4 regions of the Halomonas sp. Cn5-12 genome follow, and region 1 is predicted to be linked to each of the others. Evidence: predicted binding sites of a transcription regulator. Region 1 holds the regulator's gene; each other region holds the start of a gene.
The links. Region 1 encodes FNR, which switches genes on or off when oxygen is low (the NO sensors DNR and NnrR bind a similar motif). Its sites were predicted from a motif close to TTGATNTANATCAA; they were not measured.
Positions count from the first base shown of each region.

Region 2: L1249_RS16035 (DUF2933 domain-containing protein) is a predicted target of FNR. The motif match lies at 1,952-1,965, and genes of this name have one in related genera.
Region 3: L1249_RS13225 (xanthine dehydrogenase family protein molybdopterin-binding subunit) is a predicted target of FNR. The motif match lies at 922-935, and genes of this name have one in related genera.
Region 4: ccoM (cytochrome c oxidase subunit CcoM) is a predicted target of FNR. The motif match lies at 1,566-1,579, and genes of this name have one in related genera.

Region 1 is NZ_JAKGAY010000006.1:51,774-54,959, forward strand. Features, by position in the region: gene hemN (oxygen-independent coproporphyrinogen III oxidase) at 1-902, shown strand, start outside; gene fnr (fumarate/nitrate reduction transcriptional regulator Fnr) at 960-1,712, shown strand; gene ttcA (tRNA 2-thiocytidine(32) synthetase TtcA) at 1,699-2,610, opposite strand; gene L1249_RS05375 (DNA polymerase III subunit epsilon) at 2,686-3,186, opposite strand, start outside.
Region 2 is NZ_JAKGAY010000043.1:16,435-19,620, reverse strand. Features, by position in the region: one part of gene L1249_RS16040 (IS3 family transposase) at 581-1,512, opposite strand; AL1L pseudoknot at 1,406-1,522, opposite strand; one part of gene L1249_RS16040 (IS3 family transposase) at 1,512-1,797, opposite strand; gene L1249_RS16035 (DUF2933 domain-containing protein) at 2,098-2,304, shown strand; gene L1249_RS16030 (hypothetical protein) at 2,345-2,689, shown strand; gene L1249_RS16025 (APC family permease) at 2,910-3,186, shown strand, end outside.
Region 3 is NZ_JAKGAY010000026.1:17,408-20,593, forward strand. Features, by position in the region: gene L1249_RS13225 (xanthine dehydrogenase family protein molybdopterin-binding subunit) at 1-810, opposite strand, end outside; gene L1249_RS13230 (MarR family winged helix-turn-helix transcriptional regulator) at 1,020-1,511, shown strand; gene L1249_RS13235 (tripartite tricarboxylate transporter permease) at 1,520-3,040, opposite strand.
Region 4 is NZ_JAKGAY010000008.1:84,190-87,375, reverse strand. Features, by position in the region: gene L1249_RS06855 (PqqD family protein) at 1-636, opposite strand, end outside; gene L1249_RS06850 (hypothetical protein) at 647-1,048, opposite strand; gene ccoM (cytochrome c oxidase subunit CcoM) at 1,331-1,456, opposite strand; gene L1249_RS06845 (FKBP-type peptidyl-prolyl cis-trans isomerase) at 1,614-2,132, opposite strand; gene L1249_RS06840 (AmpG family muropeptide MFS transporter) at 2,265-3,186, shown strand, end outside.

The DNA.
Region 1 (3,186 bases):
GCCACCTGCAGTCGCTGGGCTTTAATCGCTTAAGCCTGGGCGTTCAGGATCTCAACCCACAGGTGCAGGCAGCGATTAATCGCGTGCAGCCACGGGTGCTCACTGAAACCTTGATGGATGAGGCGCACCGGCTTGGTTTTCGCTCGCTCAACCTCGATTTAATTTATGGCCTGCCCTTTCAAACCGAGCAAAGCTTCGCTGATACCCTAAGCCAAGTGATTGAACTGGGCCCGGCACGGCTGTCGGTCTTTAACTATGCCCATATGCCAACCCGCTTTGCGCCCCAACGACGTATTAATGAAGCCGACCTGCCCAGCGCGGATGAAAAACTGGCTATTTTGCGTACCACTATTGAGATGCTGACCCAAGCGGGCTATGTACATATTGGTATGGATCACTTTGCTCGCCCAGAGGACAGCTTGGCTCAGGCACAGCGCTACGGTACGCTGCAGCGCAACTTCCAGGGATACTCAAGCCATTCCCAGTGCGACTTGATTGGTTTGGGGGTGTCGGCTATTTCTCGGGTAGACGACGTTTACGCACAAAACCCCACTCAGCTGTCCCACTATGAAGCTGCCTTAGATGAAGGTAGGCTAGCGACCGTAAAAGGGTTACTCTTAAATAAGGATGACCTAATGCGCAGAGAGGTGATTGAGCGCTTAATGTGCGATATGGCCATTGACCTTGAAGCAATAGGCCAGCGTTGGCAGATAAATGCCGCTGATTACTTTTCAACCGCTCTTGAACGGTTGAAAACCGCCGAGCAGGATGGCCTGCTAGTGCGCCAAGGCCTCTATTTACAAGCTACGCCCACCGGACGGCTGTTGATTCGGCACTTAGCCATGGCCTTCGATAATCACCTGCAACATCAGGGCAACCAACGCTACTCGAAGATTTTATAAGCGTATCGAGACACCTACCCCCTGCGCCTATGATGGCTAATAAAAAGGGAGCACCACATGTCATATCCTGCCAGCCAACGACGTTCACTGCTGCAAGAGGCGCGCTGCCAAACCTGTAGCCTAAGCTCGCTGTGCCTACCGCTTGCCCTAGAGCTTGAGGATATGAGCCAGTTCGATGCGATTATCCGCCGCCGCTCGCCGTTGAAAAAAGGCGAGCGGCTGTTTCGCCAAGGAGATCCTTTCACCAGCGTTTACGCGGTGCGCTCTGGCAGCTTGAAGCAGGTGACTAGCGAAGGGAATGGCAACGACCAGCTCACCAATTTCTTTCTACCCAGCGAGCTGGTGGGTCTGGATGGGATTGACGAAGAACACTACCCCGGCACCGTGATTGCCCTGGAAACCACCACGGTATGCGAAATTCCGTTTGACCGTTTGGACTCGCTCTCCGAGGAGCTGCCCGAACTGCGCGGCCAGCTTTACCGCAGCATGAGCAAGGAACTACGAGACGACCGGCGGATGATGCGTTTACTGTCACGCAAAACTGCCGATCAGCGGCTGGCCAGCTTTTTGATTACACTTTCTGACCGTTTTCGGCGCCGGGGCTACTCCCCCTATAGCTTCCGGCTTTCCATGTCACGGGCAGATATGGGCAACTATCTAGGCCTCGCGGTGGAGACGGTTAGCCGTATTCTTAGCCGCTTTCAGCAGCAAAACGTGGTGGCCGTCTCCGGGCGCGAGGTCAATATTTTGGATATGCGGCGCCTCATCACCCTAGCTGAAGAGGAAGCCCAAGCGGTTAACTCACGTTAAACGCCTGAATGCGCCCCTCCATCAATGCGGCCTGCTTCGCTTCCAGACCGGCAAAATCAAACAGCTCACGGTCGGCAAGCTGCGAAGGGGCAACGTTGGTCACCGCTTTGAACATACTCTCCAACCGGCCGGGGTGTTTTTTATCCCACTCCGCCAGCATCTCTTTGACAACCTGGCGCTGCATATTGGGCTGAGAGCCGCACAGGTTGCAGGGAATGATCGGAAACTCCATCAGCCTTGAAAACTCCGCAATATCCGCCTCTTTGCAGTAGGCCAGCGGGCGAATCACGATGTTTTTACCATCATCCGAGAGCAGCTTCGGTGGCATGGCTTTTAAGGTGCCGCCAAAGAACATATTGAGAAACAGCGTCTCCAGGATATCTTCCCGGTGGTGGCCCAAAGCAATTTTGTTGGCCCCAATCTCCTCGGCAAAGCCATACAACGAACCACGCCGCAGCCTTGAGCAGAGCGCGCAGGTGGTTTTACCTTCCGGGGTTTTCTCCTTCACCACCGAGTAGGTATCACGCTCCAGAATGTGATATTCCACGCCTTGCTTATCCAGGTACTGGGGCAACACGTGTTCTGGGAAACCTGGCTGCTTCTGATCCATATTGACCGCTACCAGGGAAAAATTAACCGGTGCGTTGCGCTGTAGGTTGCGCAGAATCTCCAGCATCGTATAGCTATCTTTACCACCAGAGAGACACACCATGACCCGGTCGCCATCCTCGATCATGTTGTAATCGATGATGGCGTTCCCTACTTCGCGCCGCAGGCGTTTTTGCAACTTGTTGAATTCACGCTTCTGCTTGGCATCCTGCAGCTCATGCTGCTGGACAAGGGGCTCGTCAGACGCGCTGTCTGACGAAGTGGGGTCAAAGTAGTCAGGTTGTAACATGATCGTCGCACTGCCGATGGGTGAAGGAGCAGCGCATATTCTAACAACACTACGAAGCTCTACCCAATACAAACCCTAGGCAGTTAACGCTATCTCGCGCTGAAGACGCAGATACAGCAACGCGCTGGCGGTGGCTTCGCTGACCACGCTGGGCCAGGTTAATGGGGGCAGTTTCCATCGGGTAAGCGCATCACCAAGGCAACTGCTGGCTTCGATATGAGGATGCAGCCGCCGTAGCTGACGCCCGTGCAGCTTGGCAATATCCACCTGCGCGTTAGGCAGCCCGAATCCCAGCACGTTTCGAAACAGCCCATTAAGCGGCTCAATGGTGTTCTCTAATTGCCACCCGACTAACGGCCGATTGCCAATAAACTCCGCCAGCTCACTCAGACACTCAGCATCGGGAGAACGGGGCGAGTGCGTGGTATGCAACTGATGATGGCGTCGCAGAGTAGCAGGCGCCAGCGCCGATGATGCAACTAAGGTGGCCACCCACGTACGACTGGTGTGCACTTGGCGCGGGCTTAGCACCACCGCCGCCACACTCATTACAGCGGGCTGAACGGCGCTTACCTG
Region 2 (3,186 bases), on a different contig from region 1:
CTGCTGACTTCGCGATAAGAGATTGACGCGTTTACAGAGCAGGAACATGTCGATACGATTTCCCAGGGATATCTGGGCTATGAACGTATTGGCGGCTATGAAGAGCTTCATGAGCACCTGGGAGTTAGCGTTTCAGACCCTAATGCGACCACCTATCGCCCTGTGCTGGCAATTTTTGCCACTGCGTTACTCATCGATTTTTCTGCCAGTTGGGAGGTTCAGTGCATAATATTCACTGCACGCGTGCTAGAGTATGCCGTAGCCACAGCGATCATACCCCCGGGTCTGCAAAAGCTGCAGGGCGTAGCGAGCTTTAGCGCCATGTTTCTCAACTATGACCTGCACGCCCAGCGCCAAGTCCCCTTCAGTTACGTTTACCTTCACGCCTAGATACTTCCGAAGCTACTAATTGCTGGCCGATACGCTTATCTGGCTGGCTGCGCCACTGGCGCTATTCGTTGGCACCGTGTGACAGGTTCTGTCTTTAAAGCGATATACCTCGATAAACGTGAGCTCAAGTGCGCCTGTGTCGGCAACAGTATGAACCGCCCCGGTTATTCCGGAGACCGGTTTGTTTGAGTCAGGCAGCTTCACCTGACTCCTCCAATTGACGATAATACGCCTTTTCTCGTTCTGCTGGTGGAACGTTTCCTATGGGTTCTAGCAGTCGGCGATTGTTAAACCAGTCAACCCATTCCAGCGTGGCATACTCAACGGCATCTCGCCCTTTCCATGGTCCACGATGGTGAATCACCTCCGTTTTGAATAAGCCGATGAGGGTCTCGGCCAGCGCATTGTCGTAGGAGTCACCGGTGGTGCCGACAGAGGCATCGATACCTTCATCAGCCATACGCTCTGTATAGCGGATCGAGAGATATTGGCTTCCTCTATCACTATGGTGGATTAACCCTTGCCTGTGCTTTCGTGCCCACAACGCTTGCTCCAGAGCGTCCAGTACCAATCCCGTTTTCATCGACGTTGCTACGCGCCAACCCACGATACAGCGTGCATAAACATCGATAACGAACGCAACGTAAACGAAGCCAGACCAGGTAGCGACATACGTAAAATCGGCCACCCAAAGCTGATTAGGACGCATGGCCGTAAAGTCACGTTTCACTAAATCAGGTGCTCGTTTCTGGTCGGGATCACTGATCGTCGTGAAGGGGCGTTGGCCTCGCACCACGCCGCGAATCCCCAGGCGTCGCATGAGTCGTTCTACGGTGCAACGAGCAACATTAACCCCTTCACGGCGGAGTTGCCGCCAGACCTTACGAGCACCGTAGACGCAGAAGTTTTCTTCCCACACGCGCTTAATCTCAGCGGTAAGAAACGCATCCTGCCGATATCGATCTCCCCGCCGCTCAGGATCGGTCTCAAGTGCCTTGTGGTGGTAATACGTCGATGGGGCGATTGGTAGCTGGCTACAAATCGACTCGCCCCCGAACTGAGCACGATGCTCGTCGATAAATGACACTATCAATTGGGTTTGCGGTCGAGCTCCGCTTGGGCGAAAAAAGCAGCCGCCTTACGAAGAATTTCATTGGCGCGCTTCAATTCGACGTTTTCACGCTCTAGCTGCTTGAGTCGTTCATTTTCAGGCAGATTAGCCGAGCTATCTCCCTGCGTGAGTTCTGAGCGTTTGCACCAGGCTCTTAAGGTCTCTGGTGAACAGCCAAACTTGCTGGCAATGGAGCAGATCGCCGCCCACCTGGACGGGTATTCGCCTTGCTGTTCAAGGACTAATCGAACAGCTCGCTCCCGGACTTCTGAAGAATATCGTTTTGGTGAGTTCATAACTCCATCCTCTCAAGATATGGAGTCTCCGGTAAAGCCGGGGCGGTTCAGTAATACCCATTAAGCTTTGTATCGCTCACCGAAAACCTAATGATGATGGGAATGAGGCTATGGATACCGCTTGGGTAATTATCGCCTACTTTTTGCGAGGCGCTTGATCAGGATCATATTTCCCTCCGATGCTGTTCAGGTTGCGTTCAGACAAATCATCCATGCTGTTATTGGGGTTATTTATTTGATTTTTCCCAAACCAACGGCCTTAACTGCTGTTGGCTCTTTGGGCGAGTTACTGAGGTGATTATGAGTAACAGTACAAGTAGTCGTTTGCTGATGTTGTGGGTGCCACTTGCTGGGTTTGTCATTTGGGCGGGATACCTGATGGGAACCGAGCACCGTCTCCACCTATTTCAGTTCTTACCTTTCCTCTTTTTGGCAGCATGCCCACTGATGCATATTTTCATGCATAAACACCACGGCGGTCATAAGGACAAAATAGACAAGAACTGAACCACTCTATATATACATGTACGCGCCTGGGAGAAAGACCATGAAAACGACACAACAAGAGCACCGCTTGGGTGTTTCCAAAAACACACTGGTGACTCGGAATTTAAAAATCAAGCCCAGTAAATCCAAACGCATTGAAGAAGCGCTGTCAGATATCGACCGACTCTATGGAATGGATAAGGTGGTCTACAACGAGAAAAACCGAAATATCAGCCTTGCTTACGATGCGCTGAGGCTCTGCATCGATGACGTTGAAAAAATTCTCAAGCTCCATGACATACAGGTCAGCGCTGATCGGTGGAACCGCTTTAAGAAGGAGTATTACCGTTTCGTCGATCAGAACGTTAAAGACAACGCTAAACAGGAACCTTGGAGCTGTCATTAATAGTCATAACGGCTACATGACACAACCAGGAGCAAGACTAGCTAGTTTAGGGTAAGAGCTGCTTGCCTGTGGCCTCGCAAAATCAGACCTTCCGTTAGTCATTTGCCATGTGGCTGCACATAGGTTCTATATTTAATTTATATAGCATCAAAAAACACCGCACAGGAGTCCTCGGCAGTTATTGCTGCTGTGGTTGCCGTTAATACAAGGAGTCGCTTTCATGGTTGGGCAGGATAGAACGCCACAATATAAAGAAAACAGTCTTTCGTTGGTCGGTGCCGTTGCATTAGGCACCGGCGTGATGATTGGGGCCGGTATTTTTGCGCTAACCGGCCAAATGGCCGAAATGACTGGTCGGCTATTTCCTCTAGCCTTTCTGGCCGCTGCCGTCATTGTCTCTTTCAGCGCTTATTCTTACGTTAAAATGTCCAATACCTTCCCATCAGCAGGTGGGATTGGCATGTATTTACAGAAAGCGTATGGCCCGACGCTTCCCA
Region 3 (3,186 bases), on a different contig from region 1:
CACGCCAACAAAGTCACCGACCACGACGACGCTTATCACACCGGGCAAATGCGCCACAGAGCTTTCATCTACCGCGATTAAACTGTTGCCAATAAAGTCACCGCTATCATGGCCTACATAAGGCGGGCGAATCACTCGCCCATGCAGCATGTTGGGCAGGCGTAGGTCGTGGATAAAGGTCAATTGCCCGGTAGCCTTGGCGGGTATATCCACGCGGGAGGTCGATTGGCCGACCAGGGTATAATGGCTGACCGGCTTAAGCGGCACCTCATCGGCGAGCTTTAACGCATGACGGGTACCTAGCAGTAACTCCCCGAAGCTCACGTATGAGCGGTTATTATCACTTGGCGAAATAGCGCCGTTCTGGCAGCTAAGTAGCGAGCGCTCAGTGTCAAAGTGCTCTGCTGCCAGTGTTAATAGGTACTCCCGCGCCTGGGCCGCCGCTCGGCGTAGAGGCTCAGCAGTGATCTGAATCGACGCACTGGCAATGGTAGGGCCTTGGTTGGGGGCTTCAACGGAGTTGCCCAGCACCATTGTGACGCTGTCGAACGCGACGCTAAGCTCTTCTGCAACAATTTGAGCGAGCGCCGTGCGTATGCCGGTGCCCAGGTCTACGTGGCCGTTGAAAGCCACGATATGACTATCGCTCAATACGGCAATGAATATTTCGGGCTCATGGGGGGTGAAGTTTGAGTGTGTACCTGGCTGTCCGGGCGCGGGCTTGGGGGGCGTAACCGGGTCGCGATAGATCACCAGGACATCAGACCCATACAGCAGTGACTCTCTTGTATAGTCTGATTTGTCAGCCATGTCTGCCTCCCACGCTCGCGTTTACGATGATCAGTGCGGATGAATTTTAGGTGATGAAAGAGCGATAACTAAGGTAAAATTATAGCGTGTACGCCATAAAAGCATGATGAATTGATCCAGCGCAAGGAGTATTTCATACGTTGATGCATCATTTTGTTAACCAGTGCCATACTCGATACATGACGTCGCCAATAGATTAAGGATATGGAATGACAATGGATAGTGCGTTCAAACACTCGTCTTCCGGCGAGCACTCTACGCCTTCAGAGCAGGGGTATGATTTTTCTGAGCAAGTAGGCCATCTACTGCGTAAAGCCTACCAGCGGCATACGGCTATTTTTCAGCGCTACAGCAGCGATAAACAGCTCACGGCCATACAGTTTGTAACGCTGTGTACGGTGATGGAGCGCGGCCCCAGCTCGTTAACCGATATCGTCAACGCCACGGCGATTGATCCAGCCACTATCCGCGGCGTCATTAAACGTCTTAAAGCGCGGGGGTGGATCTCACTAACCACCGACCCCAATGATCAACGCAAAGTCATGGTCGTGATCACCGAGCCTGGCGAGACATTAGTCGAGGGCATGGTGCCCAGTGCCAAGCAAATTAGCGATCAGACCATGAAAAATCTCAATCCGGCAGAGCGGGTTGCCTTAATGCATCTGCTGGAAAAAATGAACGCTGATTCTTCTGTTACCTAATCAGGTTATCAAAAAGGTACCTTTAATCGCTGTAGGTCGCTTTTAAAGCGAACCCACAGTGGTGCTATGAAAGGTAGGACGATAGCAAAGATTGATAGGGCTAAGAGACTCATTGCTATTGGGCTATTCAGGAACAGATCCCAGGAGCCACGCCCAAGAATAAGACTGCGCCGCAGATTCTCTTCTAGGAGTGGCCCCAGAATGAGGCCGAATGCCAGCGGTGCGCTCGGCAGTGATAGAAGATGCAGCAGATACCCCAGTGCCCCGAAAAATAGCATGATATACACATCAGCCATGCTGTTACGGATGGCATAGGCGCCGACAACACAGAGCAGAGCAATGCCGATCAGTAACACATGGGAAGGAGTGCGTAGAATCACGGGAAGCCAGCGCATCAGTAAAAGACCAATGATGAGTGTCAGAAGAAGCGCAATAAGAAAGCCTGCATAAATGCTGGAAACCATTTGCGGGTTTTCGGCAAATAGCATTGGCCCTGGACGTAAACCATGAATCAATAGCGACCCCATCAGTACCGCTGTGATGGCATCTCCTGGTACACCCAGTGTCATCATGGGAATCATGGTGCCGCCTATGCTCGAACTGTTGGCAGCCTCTGGAGCAACTACCCCCTCAATTGCACCCTGACCAAATTGCTCAGGGTGTTTGGAAAAACGCATTTCCTGGGCGTAGGCAATCGCAACCGCGATGGCCGACCCCGCGGCAGGAATAGCGCCAACAAAGGCACCAATCAGCGAACCCCGTAGCATGGATTTCCAGCGTTTCAGTAGTGACCTTACTTTCATCTGGGTACGCTGAGTTGCTTTTATGTTAACCGTAGGTGCAGCCTGATGAGAGGCATGAAGGTGTTTCAGTACTTCGGCCAAGCCAAATAATCCTACACAAAGCGGTACCAATTCGACTCCCCCTTGCAAGATGCGAGTGTCAAACGTGAAGCGGGGAACATCGGTTAACGTATCGAAGCCTACCATGCCGCATATTAGGCCAATGGCACCTACCAGTAAGCCACGAACGGTGGTGCCAGGAGATGCATACGCTAAGAGAACCAGGCCGAAGATGGCGACAGCAGCGAATTCAGAGCTGAGAAAGCTCATGGCAACAGAGGCAAGCAGGGGGGCAATAATGACCAGCAAGCCCAGCCCAAATGCGCCACCTATCGTTGAAGCAACCAGCGCATAAACAAGCGCTTCTCTAGCTCTGCCTGCCTTGGCCATCGGATGACCATCCAGTTGAGTCACAATGGCGCCCGGTGTGCCTGGAATATTGATCAGAATGGCTGATATCGAACCTCCGTAAACACTGGCGACAAAGACGCAGAGCAAGAACAGAATCGCCAGATGGGCCTCCATGCTGAAACTTAACGGTAGCAATATGGCCAGTGCCATCGTAGAGCTAACACCCGGTAGTGCACCCAGAACGATGCCTAATAGTGCGCCCAGGGCGGCAAGCGATAAGCCCCAGGGCGAAAGAAGCGTACTTATCAGGGCAGTAATAAAACTTTCAACCAGCATGATCGGCTCCTGAGTTGGGCATCACAATGGGACGTCGAGCAGTGTGATAAAAATCACATAGAGACTGGCACATAGCAGGCTAGATATTAGGCAGCCCAGCAGCGCAGCTTGGACGACCCGTCGGGTGCGCCGGTATCCCAGCCAGA
Region 4 (3,186 bases), on a different contig from region 1:
GTCAATCAGTAATATCGCCCCCAGCGGGCAGCGCTGGCCGTGGCTAGCTAACTGCGTATTGTCCAAACGAAGATAGCCATAGCGGGCATCCTGAGGGCCAAGGTGCGTTTGTACAAACTGACGAAACTCCAGAGACATCGCGTCAGGAAGCGGTAGCCGCAAGCGAGGTGCCACGCCCAGCGCAATCCCTTCCCCTTGCTTGTTGAGCGCCAGCACATCATCGCCAAACACACGCTGCCCAGCCGCTGCAAAGGCGGCGGTTAAGGTGCTTTTGCCCGCCCGGTATGTATCGGGAAAAATCACTAGCTGGCCATTGATTTCCACTGATCCGCAGTGCAAACCCACTAACTCCGGGTGACGATAAAAATATGCCCCGGCAGCATCCGCAATAACGCTACAGGCGGTTCCTACCGCGCTGTCCAGCAGCGCCCCTACTGGAAGCGCGGGCGCCTCTTGCCAATACCCCTGCGGGTGCCGCCATACGCAGATCTCCGGCGATTGGGTTTGCGCGGCGCAAGGCGTCAAGGGCCAGCCTGGCATGGCGGCTGTTAGGACGGGCAGCAACTCGTCGGCATTCACTAACCGAAGGCAAGGCCCAACGCCTTCGAGCGTATAATCTTGATGATGGCTCGGCATGGCCGCTCCCTTACCAGCGCGGCAGCACACGGCTTAGGCGAATTTCAATGACGCCGTCGCGCTCCCAACGTGAGCGCTGGGGCCGAGAGTAATAACGCTTAGGATAGCCATGGCCATGGCGTGAATGATGCTGATGAGAATGGCGCGCTCTGGAATAATCAGGCCGGGAGTAACGGGGGCGCGAATAGTGCGGACGAGAGTAATGAGGGCGAGAGTAGCTAGGACGCGAATAGCTAGGCCGTGAGCGACTTGGGCGCGAATGACGATGCTCGCGGGCTTCAGCCTGCCCCATTGATAACAAGGTAGGCGCAACGTAAAGGGCAGCTGCACCTAAACCCAGACTAGCCAGTACTTGGCGGCGTGAACGGCGCTTGCTTAAAAGGTCTTTAGTGTTGTCGGTAGAGTCACTCATCACATGTCTCCTGATTGATAAGGCCAACAGGTTAACGAACACTGTTTCTGAAATTACTCTAGCTTCACCGACCAAGCGACGCCATAGTAGGCGCTTGACTTCCCTATTGTTTACTCTTTTTCTTAAAATAGGCACTTTACCAAAGCATAACTGCCAATGCGCTTCAACGGTTATTAATACAACTTACAAAAAGACGCAAAAAAGCCGGCCCCTTGGGCCGGCAACAGGAAGCTTACACATTAACGTAAGCCCCCTCCCCTGACGACTGAACAGCCTGCTGAATTAAGGCTTCTTACGTTCATCCTTACGCAAATGGTCACGTACCACAAAGCCTACCCAACCGATCATAAAGGTGATCATTAGCGCGACAGTAACTAGGCCGAAAATTACCGCATCATCCCAGTACATGGTGTTCCCCTCCCGCCGTAATGTATGGGGCCATCGTACTGCGTTCAGAGAAGGGGAAACTGACCTGGGTCAAGCTTTTAAAATGGTGGCCGCAAGGGTAAACAGGAACTTGATACAGGTCAGTTTTTAACGCGCTTCACCCGATAAAAACGGCTTTTTAGAGCACTTTACGGTCTTCTACTTTGCTGTGCTCGGTGCCCGGTGGCAGCGGATGGCCTTTAGCAAGTTCTGCGCGGGTGGCATCGCGAACGTCTAGAATCTTCACCTGATAGCGCAGCGTATGGCCCGCTAAGGGGTGGTTGGTATCCACCGTCACGGTATCGCCGTCGATGTTTAGCACGGTGACGATCTGCGGGCCAGCCTCGCCTTCGGTTTGAAAACGGCTGCCTGGCTCAATCTCCGCACCGCCAAACGACGCGCGACTCACCTCTTGCACCAAATCTTCGTTACGCAGGCCGTAAGCATCAGCGGGAGCCAGCGTGACGCTTAGTTCATCACCTGCGGCTTTGCCGGTTAAATCTCGCTCCAAGCCCGGCAAAATATTGTCGTGGCCGTGCAGGTACTCCAGGGGTTTCTGACGTGCATTGGAGTCATCCAGCACGCGGGTGCTGCCATCGCTGAGCACATCGCTAAGCACGTAGTGCAGAGTCACTACCTGATGGGCGGTAATCGACATGGAAAACTCCTCTCCGGTAAGCTGTCGGCTTTGTCATGGACACGCTGACCATGAACTCTATCCATAGTCTAACATCGACGGGTTTTTGAGCGGCCCACGTCACCGATGTTTCTTTTTGGAGTACTCCCTTACATGCCCACCCCGACTCCTCAGCGCAGTTGGCTGGCGGCGCTTGGTATTTACTGCAAAGCGCCTGTCATCACCATGCTGTTTTTAGGCTTTTCCGCTGGCCTGCCCTTTCTACTGGTGTTTTCGACGCTCTCCGCATGGCTACGTAGCGACGGGGTCGAAGTAGCTGCCATCGGTTTTTTTGCCTGGATCGGCATGCTCTACTCCATCAAATTCTTCTGGGCACCGGTGGTAGACCGACTCGCGCTGCCTCTGCTCACCCGCGCCTTTGGACAACGACGCGGCTGGATGCTGTTGGCCCAGGGCATGATTGCCGCCGGTCTCATTGGCCTCGCAGGAGTAGACCCAATCGACAACCTAGGCTGGGTCGCCGCCTTTGCGCTATTGGTGGCGTTTGGCTCCGCCACGCAAGATATCGCCATTGATGCTTACCGTATTGAATCCGCCGATGATGATGTTCAAGCAGCCATGGCCTCCACCTACATTATTGGCTATCGCGGCGGGCTACTAGCGGCGGGGGCCGGTGCGCTTTATGTGGCATCGGCGGTATCGTGGAACGCGGCTTACCTGACCATGGCCGCCCTGGTGAGCATTGGCGTGATCACCGTACTGATTCGCCCAGAACCCAAGCGCGCCTCATTAACCGTGCAATTAATCCATGAACCCAAAGTGCGCGCCTTTATTCGCGCCAGCCGTGGAAAGCCCAAAACGCTGCGCCGCTTGGGCGCTTGGGTGATTGGCGCGATTGTTTGCCCGTTTACCGACTTCTTCCGCCGCTATGGGGTGAAGGCAATGGGTATTTTGGTGTTTATTGCCGTGTTCCGTATCAGCGACCTGGCGATGGCATCAATGGCCAACCCGCTCTATATCGACTTGGGCTTTTCACTGGCGACTATTGCCAACGTCACCAATATTTTCGGGATTG